DNA from 3 places in the Pantoea sp. C2G6 genome. Region 3 is predicted to be linked to each of the others. Evidence: predicted binding sites of a transcription regulator. Region 3 holds the regulator's gene; each other region holds the start of a gene.
What was found. Region 3 encodes LexA, which represses DNA repair genes until DNA is damaged. Its sites were predicted from a motif close to TNCTGTATGTACATACAGNA; they were not measured.

Region 1 (3,279 bases), on a different contig from region 3:
CTGAGCTACATCTCTGCCCTGGGCGCGCATCGCGACAGAATCACTCAGCCGGATCTGCTGACGTTGCTGGATGACACGGTCTGCTATGTGGAGGATGTGCTGCAAACTGACCATGTCAGTAATGAGCAGGCTGAAGCCATGCGTCATCAGCTGACGCAGCGGATCAGCCAGCTGGCCGCCGATGCCGATACACGTGCGCCGCTGGTGCTGCAACAACTCGGTCTGCTGGTTGCTTTAATGCCAGAGGTTGCCCGCCTGCGCCGCACGCTTCAGGCCGATTAGCTGTCGCTGTTTCCGGGGTTGAGCATCGACAGCAGCGTGCGCTGAAACCACGCATTTAACTCAGCTTTGGTCGCCTGCGGCAGGGCGGCATGATGATGACCGGTAATCGCCCCCTGTAGCGCCAGCAGCGTCTGAAAACCAATGTGCTGGTTGACCGCTTTAAGCCTCAGCCAGCACTGCTTAGCGCCAATCTGATAAAGATGGTTCACATTCATGATACCCGCCTCATGCAGCAGCATCTCCATACGTACGCTGAGATTCGGCAGATCCTTTAAACGGGGAGCCAGCTCTTTGTCGTGCAGCTCAAGTTGCGCCGTTTCCAGCGCCGCGGCAGAGAGCCTTAACAAAGCGCCAGAATTACGCCACAGCGTCTCATCGACCCGATAGTAATTGAGACTGACCAGAATGCCACGCTTACGGAACACCAGCGGTTCCAGTGGGCATTCCACCAGATAATCACGCAGAGGCTCACTGGCGCGCAGATAAAGTTCATTTTTATTCACCAGCGCAAAGACCACACGTTCAACAGCCAGCGAGTAGCCACCAAATTGGGTGCGAGACTCTATCGTTCCCAGCGGGGCAAGCTGCGCTCTGGAGCGCTCTACAACCGGATTCACCTTTTTCATCACTCCACCTCCATGTTAAAGAAATGTCTTAAATTACGTTTGGTATCAGGCAATTAGAAGATAGAAAAAACCGTGAGGGCGTTCAACGAATAATTAGCGTTTCCATTAATCTTGTGCCGTTTTTGCGAGGCGTTTTCAGAAATTTGGGTTGATCTTTATCCAGGATGACAGTACTGTATATTCATACAGTCAACTGCTGAGTGATTAACATATGCGAACACAACATCCGAATAATGCACGCTATGCTCACCATTATGCCTCCTCTTCCGTGCCAGCTTCTCATCGCGGCGGGATCACGGAGTTACGCTATAGCGAGCAGCCAGGAATGTTGCAGATGTTGCTCTTACCTTTATTGCAGCAATTGAGTCAGCAATCGCGCTGGCAGTTATGGTTAACCCCGGCTCACAAGCTGAATCGCAACTGGCTTCAGCAGTCGGGATTACCGCTTGATAAGAGTATGCATATCGCCGATTCTGAACGCCTGAATGCGGTTGAAGCGATGATTAAAGCGCTGCGCACCGGAAATTACAGTGTCGTTCTGGCATGGATTCCGTATGAACTGGATGAAGAAGAGCGGCGTCAACTGGAAATTGCGGCCGCGGAGGGAGAAGCAATGGGATTGATTTTGCGTTCAGGTGGAATAGCTGAAGCGCCTCTCAGACCGCAAAACGCGATAAAAATTCAGTCGGATTTGTTTCATTAAGTAAAAATCAGAAGTTTCCCAAGCTATTTTTCTTATCTGTTGTCGCTAAGCCACTGATTCTGTTAGTTCGAGCGTTGACAATGGTTTAGCAGGTTTTTTGGACGCTGAGCCGCCATAATAATACCAGGCTAATTGTTAGAATTTATGTATAAATCGCTGTTTTTTTACAGAAGCGCCTCACATCATACTTGTAAGTTTCCAATCTCGTTGTAGACTTTATCTCGCCAGGGTGCTCAATAACCTCCGTTTTTTGCGGTAGAGTCATAAGCGAGCGTTTTGACCCGGCGAAGGATTTAAACCAAGAGCAACCTTTTTGCTCATTGCCTATTTGGATGATAACGAGGCGCAAAATGAAAAAGACAGCTATCGCAATTGCAGTGGCACTGGCTGGCTTCGCTACCGTAGCGCAGGCCGCTCCGAAAGATGACACCTGGTACACCGGTGCTAAACTGGGCTGGTCTCAGTATCACGACACTGGCTACTACGGTCACGGTTACGAGAACAACAACGGTCCAACTCATGAAAGCCAGCTGGGCGCAGGTGCGTTCGTTGGTTATCAGGCAAACCCATACCTGGGTTTCGAGATGGGCTATGACTGGCTGGGTCGCATGCCAAACAAAGGCAGCGTGACTAACGGCGCATTCAAAGCACAGGGCATTCAGCTGGCCGCTAAGCTGAGCTACCCAATCTATGACGATCTGGACGTGTATACTCGTCTGGGTGGTATGGTATGGCGTGCTGATGCAACGCAGACCAACCCAACTACTGGCCGCATCAGCGACCACGACACCGGCGTATCTCCGCTGGCAGCAGTTGGTGTTGAATATGCGCTGACTAAAAACTGGGCTACCCGCCTGGATTATCAGTGGGTTAACAACATCGGTGATGCACAGACCGTTGGTGCCCGTCCAGACAACGGCATGCTGAGCGTAGGCGTTTCATACCGCTTCGGTCAGGATGATGTCGCTGCTCCGGCGCCAGCTCCGGCTCCAGCACCAGCTCCAGTTGTTGAAACCAAGCGTTTCACCCTGAAGTCTGACGTTCTGTTCACCTTCAACAAAGCCACCCTGAAGCCAGAAGGCCAGCAGGCTCTGGATCAGCTGTACAGCCAGCTGAGCTCAATGGATCCTAAAGATGGTTCCGTTGTGGTACTGGGCTTCACCGATCGCATCGGTTCAGAGCAGTACAACCAGAAACTGTCTGAGAAACGCGCTCAGTCTGTTGTTGATTACCTGGTTTCTAAAGGTATCCCTTCTAACAAGATCTCTGCACGTGGCATGGGTGAATCTAACCCAGTTACCGGCAACACCTGTGACAGCGTGAAAGGCCGTAACGCCCTGATCGACTGCCTGGCGCCGGACCGTCGTGTTGAAATCGACGTTAAAGGTATCAAAGACGTTGTAACTCAGCCACAAGCTTAAGTTTACACGTAATAAAAAACCCCGCTAAGGCGGGGTTTTTTTATGGCACTCCTACAGCGAAACCGCCGTTTTTCTTCCCTGCTCGCTTACTCGCCTTCGGAACCTGATCCCAGAATTGCCTGCAAATCCTGCTTCAGACTCGACATCTGCGTGGCATATTTCTCTTTGCGCTCCGCATCTTCAATCAGCTGCACAATGGTTTCGGAAAGCGTGCAACCGCGCCGCTGGGCCAGTCCTGCCAGGCGCT
Region 2 (3,279 bases), on a different contig from region 3:
CGGAAGTGACCACCACATGGGGGATTTTACGCCACAGCATTTTTTCCAGCTGATCGCTGACCCGGATCCCGGCGCAATGGAACAGCAGATGCGCCTGGCCCTCGCGTAGCTCGCGGCTGATCCACTTCGACACCGGCGCGCCAGAGGCTTTCTCCATTGCCGCCAGCCGCCACAGTTTACTCACCGATTCAAACCAGCCGAACTGGCGATTGAGTTGCAGCAGATTGCGATGCAGCCGCACCACATCGACTTTGCCGGTCTGCTCGCTGAGCGCGTTGATCAGCCCTTCACTCAGCCCGCGCAGCGCGTCGCTGAGTTTAAACAGCCGGGCGCAGAGATCCAGCAGCTCCTGCGGCAGCGCGCCCAGTACAAAACGAAACTCTCCCGGCTGATTGTCGGGCGGCAGCAGCGGATTCAGCGCCTGGCTGGTGATGGTCAGCAGTTCACGCAGCTCGTCGCAGTGCGCTTTCAGACGCTCAGGGTTGGCCAGCGGCGGCGGCGATTTAGGCCGCATCTGCGTCATGATGCTCTCAACCAGCCGGATAAAGAGATCGAGTTGCAGGCTGCTCCAGCCTGGAGTGATGTCGGCGCTCATCTCCAGCGCGTCACGCGCCACTTCCGGCAGATGGTGCCCTTCATCCAGCACCAGCATCAGATTTTTCGCCGGTGGCAGCACCGATTCATTCTCCATCGCCGCCATCACCAGCGCGTGGTTGGCCACCACCACATCGACCTGCTCGATCTCACGCCGTGCCACAAAAAACGGGCATTCACGATACCAGCGACAGTGCGCCCCGAGGCAGCTGGCTTTATCGGTCGAGAGCCGCTGCCACAGGCTGTCGCTGACATTCTCCTCGCTGTGATCGCGCAGACCATCCCACTGATAGCGATCCAGTGACTTCTGCAACCGGCCGCACAGGGTCTGCTCCTCTTTGGTGCTGCTGACCGCCTCATCGTCCAGCCACATCAGCAGATCGCCCTGCTGATCGTCATCCGCCGCCAGCGCCGCCAGATTACGCGGACAGACATAGCGCCGACGACCAAAGGCGGCGGTAAAGGTAAGGTCGGGAATGATTTTCTTTAGCAGCGGCAGATCCTTGCTGAAGATTTGATCCTGCAACGCCACGTTGGCGGTACTGATCACCAGGCTCTTCTCCTGGGCGCGGCTGGCCGCGATGCCGGGGATCAGATAAGAGAGGGTTTTTCCCACGCCGGTCGGCGCTTCCACCGCCAGATGACGGGCATCGTCGCCCGCCAGACATTTCGCCACTTCGGCGATCATCTGGCGCTGCGGCGCGCGCGGGATAAAATCAGGCACCTGCTGCTGTAGCGCTTTATACCACTGCGCAATCTGGCTTTTTACTGCGGCTGTCAGGGCCATTGTTAGCGTTACCACACCGAAAAAACGACCTGTATTTTTACACAGTATCCCGGCGGCGTCAGCTTCCGGGCCGATTTTTTCGTGCCGCCTCGCGAATTTCCCGCGGCGAGCTGCGCGTCACGCCAGCACTTTATACAGAATGGTGGTGGCATCCAGCTCGCCCGTGGTGGATTCCGCATAAAAGGGGATCGAACCGGCGACCTGCCAGCCCAGCGCGCGATAGAGATCGCTGGCGACATCGCCGCGGCGGGTATCCAGCACCAGCAGGGTTTTGCCCAGCGCCGCGGCCCGCTGCTCGGCGCGCAGCATCAGCTGGCGGGCGATGCCCTGACGACGCGCCCGCGGATGCACCAGCAGTTTGGCGATCTCCGCCCGGTGGCGGCCATTGGGCATGGCGCTGCTGTGGATCAGCACCGTCGCCACAATGCTGCCCTGCCAGGCAGCGATCAGCAGTTCGCTGTCGCCACTCGCCAGATTGCCGATCTGCCGCTGCCAGAACTGAGTCATCGTCAGCCTGTCGGCCGGGTCGGTGAAGCCGACGCTGGCATGATCGGTGACGCAGGCCTGGAGCACGTCGGTGAGCCCGGTCAGCTGCTGTTGTGCCTCAGCCGCGCTGAGCTGTAAGTAATCGATCATGGTTTCGCCACCACCAGCAGATAGCGCGCGCCGTCGGTGAGGTGCGCCTCAAACGCGGATTTGCCGATCAGATGAAAGCGTAAACAGTCACCGGGTTGCAGGGTCCACTGCTGTGACGCCACGCTGACGGTCAGCCCGCCCTCCCGCAGCCAGATATGCTGCTCCAGCCCATGCACCGGCGGCGCCTCATAATCGATGCGCGCGCCAGGCCGTAATTTGCCCTCTACCAGTTCGCATCTAAAATGAGTAGCAGGCGGTGAAACATTGCGGCGCTGAAAGCCGCTGGCGTCATCCTGCCACACCGGCTGTTGATCGGCGCGAATCAGCAGGCTGGCCTCCTCTTCCACCTCGCTGAGCAGCCGGGACATGGTCAGGCCGTAGGCGACACACAGGCGATTAAGCAGTGCGGCCGTTGGGCTGGTCTCGCTTCGCTCAATGCGCGATAATGACGCGCGACTGATGCCGGTCGCGACGGATAATTCATCCAGCGACCAGCCGCGTTGCAGGCGTAATTCTGCAAGGCGGGCGGCCAGTCGTTGCTCGGTATTCAGATCCGGCATGGCGCTTTCTCATATGTGGGATTTAATCTCATAAATGAGATATAGCGCAGAAAAGAGGCAGCGGTCAACTTGTACATTGAAAAATCTATTGTACAACTTAGCCTGCCTGGTTATGGTGTTTGCACTCAGATCAATCGAAAGAGGAATTTATGACCTTATACAGTATCGGTGACGTCGCCGAGCGCTGTGGCATAAACCCAGTCACCTTGCGCGCCTGGCAGCGTCGTTATGGCTTGCTGAAGCCGCAACGTACTGAAGGCGGGCATCGTCAGTTTGATGAAGAAGATGTTCAGCGTATTGAAGAGATTATGCGCTGGATTGAAAGCGGCGTGCCGGTTGGCAAAGTTAAGGCGCTGCTGGAAGGGGGCGATGTTGACGCCCATGATGGCTGGACCACCCTCCAGGATGAACTGATCAGCGTTTTACGCCACGTCAGGCCCACCAAACTGCGTAACAAAATTGCGGCGATTGGCCGCGAACATCCGGTTGACGCACTGATCGACCACGTTTTCATGCCGGTACGTCAGAAGCTCAGTCTGGATCAGAACACCGCCCGCACCATGTGCAGCCTGCTGGATGGTCTGCTGATTGATTACGTGGCCTTCTGTCTGACCGGCAGCCGTAAAAAAGCGGGTAAAGATGCGCTGATTATTGGCTGGGGCATCGACGATCGCACCCGTATCTGGCTGGAAGGCTGGCGGT
Region 3 (3,279 bases):
CCAGCAGATAACACCAGACGCCGATCAGCGGCATCACCACCTGCCAGAACAGGTAGCGGTCCGCAGTTTGCTGCAACGTCTCAAGCGAGGTCAGCAGCGTGACAATCTGCGGGCCAAAAAACGCATACACCAGCGAGAAAAAGAGCGCCACCACCACCGCCTGACGGCAGGCAGAGCGCCAGACGAGCCGCAGCTGGCTGCCATCTTTTGCGCCATGCGCTTCTCCCGCAAAGGCTTCCACCGCATAGGCAAAGCCATCCAGCGCATAGGCGGTAAAGGTGATAAACATCAGCAGCACCGCGTTAACCGCCACCACGTCCGGCCCGAGGCGCGCGCCCAGCACGGTCAGCGAGGCGAAACAGAGCTGGAGCAGCAAAGAACGCAGCATAATATCGCGGTTCAGCCGCAGCAGGCGCTGAACGTCGCCGCGCCAGCTCTGCTTCAGCATTGCCATGGTGATGCCGCGCAGTTTTAACACCCGCCAGACCATCACCGCACCGACGCCCAGCGTGATGTACTCCGCCAGCGCCGTGGCGGTAGCCGCGCCCGCCACACCCCAGTGCAGACCCATCACCAGCCAGAGGTCGAGAAGGATGTTGACCAGGTTACCCACCACCAGCAGGATGACCGGCGCGCGGGCGTATTGCACGCCCAGCAGCCAGCCGAGGATCACCAGGTTAGCCAGCGTAGCCGGCGCACTCAGCCAGCGGATCTGAATAAACAGCGCCGCCTGTTTCAGCACCTCAGGATCGCCGCCCACCAGATGGGTGGCCAGCTGAATAATGGGATAGCGCAGCGCGATAAACAGCAGCCCAGCCAGCAGCGCAATCAGCAGCGGCTGCGTCAGGGCACGGGCCAGCGCGGGCTTATTTCCAGCGCCAAACGCCTGTGCCGTGAGGCCAGTGGTGCTCATCCGCAGGAACAGCAGCAGCATGAAGAGAAAACTGGTGACAGTGGTCCCGACTGCAACCCCGCCAAGATAGACCGGGCTGTCGAGATGACCAATAACGGCGGTATCGACCACACCCAGCAGGGGAACGGTGATATTTGAAAGGATCATCGGCAGCGCGAGCCGCCAGAGGTTTTTATCGGTTGCCGTAATAAAGCGCATTCGCCGTTCCGTGCTCAGTGTCGCTGCGAAGAGGCAGCGACAAAATTAGGGCAGACAGAATAGCATCAGAGCAGGCGAATGCACGCGGGCATCAGAATCAGAGCCACTCGCCGTTGCGCACCACACCCACCGCCAGACCTTCTACCGTCAGCGACTGCGCGCGCGTGTCGACCACAATCGGGTCGAAGTCACTGTTTTCCGGCAGCAGATGCACGATAGCACCCTGCTTTTTCCAGCGTTTCACTGTTACTTCATCGTCGATGCGGGCAACCACAACCTGACCGTTGCGCACATCCTGGGTTTTATGCACCGCGAGCAGGTCGCCATCCATAATGCCAATATCTTTCATCGACATTCCACTGACGCGCAGCAGGAAGTCGGCTGAGGGCTTGAACAGACCCGGATCCACCTTGTAGTGGGTCTCGATATGCTCCTGCGCCATGATCGGTTCACCGGCAGCCACCCGGCCAATCAGCGGTAAGCCTTCAGAGGGCTCTTCTTCCATAAGCAGACGGATGCCGCGTGAAGCGCCAGAAACAATCTCAATCACCCCTTTACGCGCCAGCGCTTTAAGGTGCTCTTCTGCCGCGTTCGGCGAGCGGAAGCCCAGCTGCGCGGCGATTTCCGCACGTGTAGGCGGCATGCCCGTCGAAGAAATATGGTCGCGAATCAGGTCATAGACCTGCTGCTGCCTGCTGGTTAATGCTTTCATCCCGCCCCCTGGTTGTTTATACAGTCGCTGTGAGTATATACAGGTATTGGCGAAATGGAAACCGATTGTCAGGTAAAACGCGCTCCCAGCGCGGTTTTGGAAGGCTTATCGCAAATGTGTCCAGAGCAGCGCGATCCAGACAAACAGTGCCAGTATGATGCTGATCAGCACCGCCGCCGAGCCCATATCTTTTGCCCGGCCCGCCAGCGGATGATGCTCCTGGCCGATGCGGTCAACCACGGCTTCAATGGCGCTATTGAGGATTTCAACAATGACCACCAGCACCACCGCCCCTATCATCAGAATGCGGGAGACCACATCCACATCCAGCCAGCAGGCCACGACAATGGCGACCAGCGCGGCCAGCGCCTCCTGGCGAAACGCCGCTTCATGTTGCCAGGCGGCACGCAGCCCCTGCCATGAGTAACCTGCGGCTTTCACGATTCTTATAAGACCGGTGGCATTATTTGCCATGATGTGGGAACCCTTTCTTCGGATTGACGTCAATGTCTGGGCTGCGTGCAATTGGCACCACCACAGATCTTCGCTGCGCTTTCTGGTATGCTTGCGGCGCTTTGCTAACAAGAGGCTTCATGTTGTCTATGTCAGGTTGGCGTAAACTCTATTACAAACTGCTTAATTTACCACTGTCGTTTTTGGTAAAAAGTAAGGCCATTCCGGCCGATCCCGTTTCTGAACATGGTCTGGATCCGACCCGACCTATTATGTACGTTCTGCCTTATGATTCGAAGGCTGACTTACTGACTTTACGCGCGCAGTGTCTGCGGCACCATCTGCCCGACCCGCTCTCTCCACTGGAGATTGATGGCTCACTGCTGCCGCGCCACGTTTTTATCCACGATGGCCCGCGTGTCTTCCCCTATTTTGTGCCCAGCGTGGAGTCGGTGAAGATCTTTCACGATTACCTCGACCTGCACCGCAATAATCCCGAGCTGGATATTCAGATGCTGCCGGTCACGGTGATGTTTGGCCGCGCGCCAGGCCGTGAGGTTCAGGGCGAGCCAACGCCTCACCTGCGCGTGCTGAACGGCGTACAGAAGTTCTTTGCGGTGATCTGGCACGGACGCGACAGCTTTGTCCGCTTCTCGCCAACGGTGTCACTGCGCCGGATGGCGACCGAACATGGCACCGATCAGTCGATCGCCCAGAAACTGGCGCGTGTGGCGCGTATTCACTTTGCCCGCCAGCGGCTGGCGGCGGTGGGTCCGCGCTTACCGGCGCGTCAGGATCTCTTTAATCGCCTGCTGCAATCCAAAGCGATTGAAAAGGCGGTGGAAGATGAGGCCCGCAGCAAAAAAATCTCCCATGAGAAAGCGCAGCAGAACGCGGTGGATATGATGGAAGAGATCGCCGCCAATTTCTCCTATGAAGCGATTCGCGTCACCGACCGCGTAATGGGCTGGCTCTGGAGTCGTCTCTATCAGGGCATCAACGT

Region 1: the regulator LexA is predicted to act here: its motif matches at 1,080-1,099, upstream of sulA (SOS-induced cell division inhibitor SulA).
Region 2: the regulator LexA is predicted to act here: its motif matches at 1,409-1,428, upstream of dinG (ATP-dependent DNA helicase DinG).

What each region holds. Positions count from the first base shown of each region.
Region 1 covers NZ_JBGMNJ010000001.1:234,867-238,145, reverse strand. The annotation lists gene yccS (YccS family putative transporter) at 1-282, shown strand, start outside; gene ACCW71_RS01055 (TfoX/Sxy family DNA transformation protein) at 279-908, opposite strand; gene sulA (SOS-induced cell division inhibitor SulA) at 1,120-1,611, shown strand; gene ompA (porin OmpA) at 1,962-3,032, shown strand; gene matP (macrodomain Ter protein MatP) at 3,119-3,279, opposite strand, start outside.
Region 2 covers NZ_JBGMNJ010000001.1:83,428-86,706, reverse strand. The annotation lists gene dinG (ATP-dependent DNA helicase DinG) at 1-1,381, opposite strand, end outside; gene ACCW71_RS00400 (N-acetyltransferase family protein) at 1,499-2,017, opposite strand; gene ACCW71_RS00395 (helix-turn-helix domain-containing protein) at 2,014-2,577, opposite strand; gene ACCW71_RS00390 (MerR family transcriptional regulator) at 2,727-3,279, shown strand, end outside.
Region 3 covers NZ_JBGMNJ010000013.1:30,640-33,918, reverse strand. The annotation lists gene dinF (MATE family efflux transporter DinF) at 1-1,111, opposite strand, end outside; gene lexA (transcriptional repressor LexA) at 1,209-1,823, opposite strand; gene ACCW71_RS15945 (diacylglycerol kinase) at 1,929-2,297, opposite strand; gene plsB (glycerol-3-phosphate 1-O-acyltransferase PlsB) at 2,426-3,279, shown strand, end outside.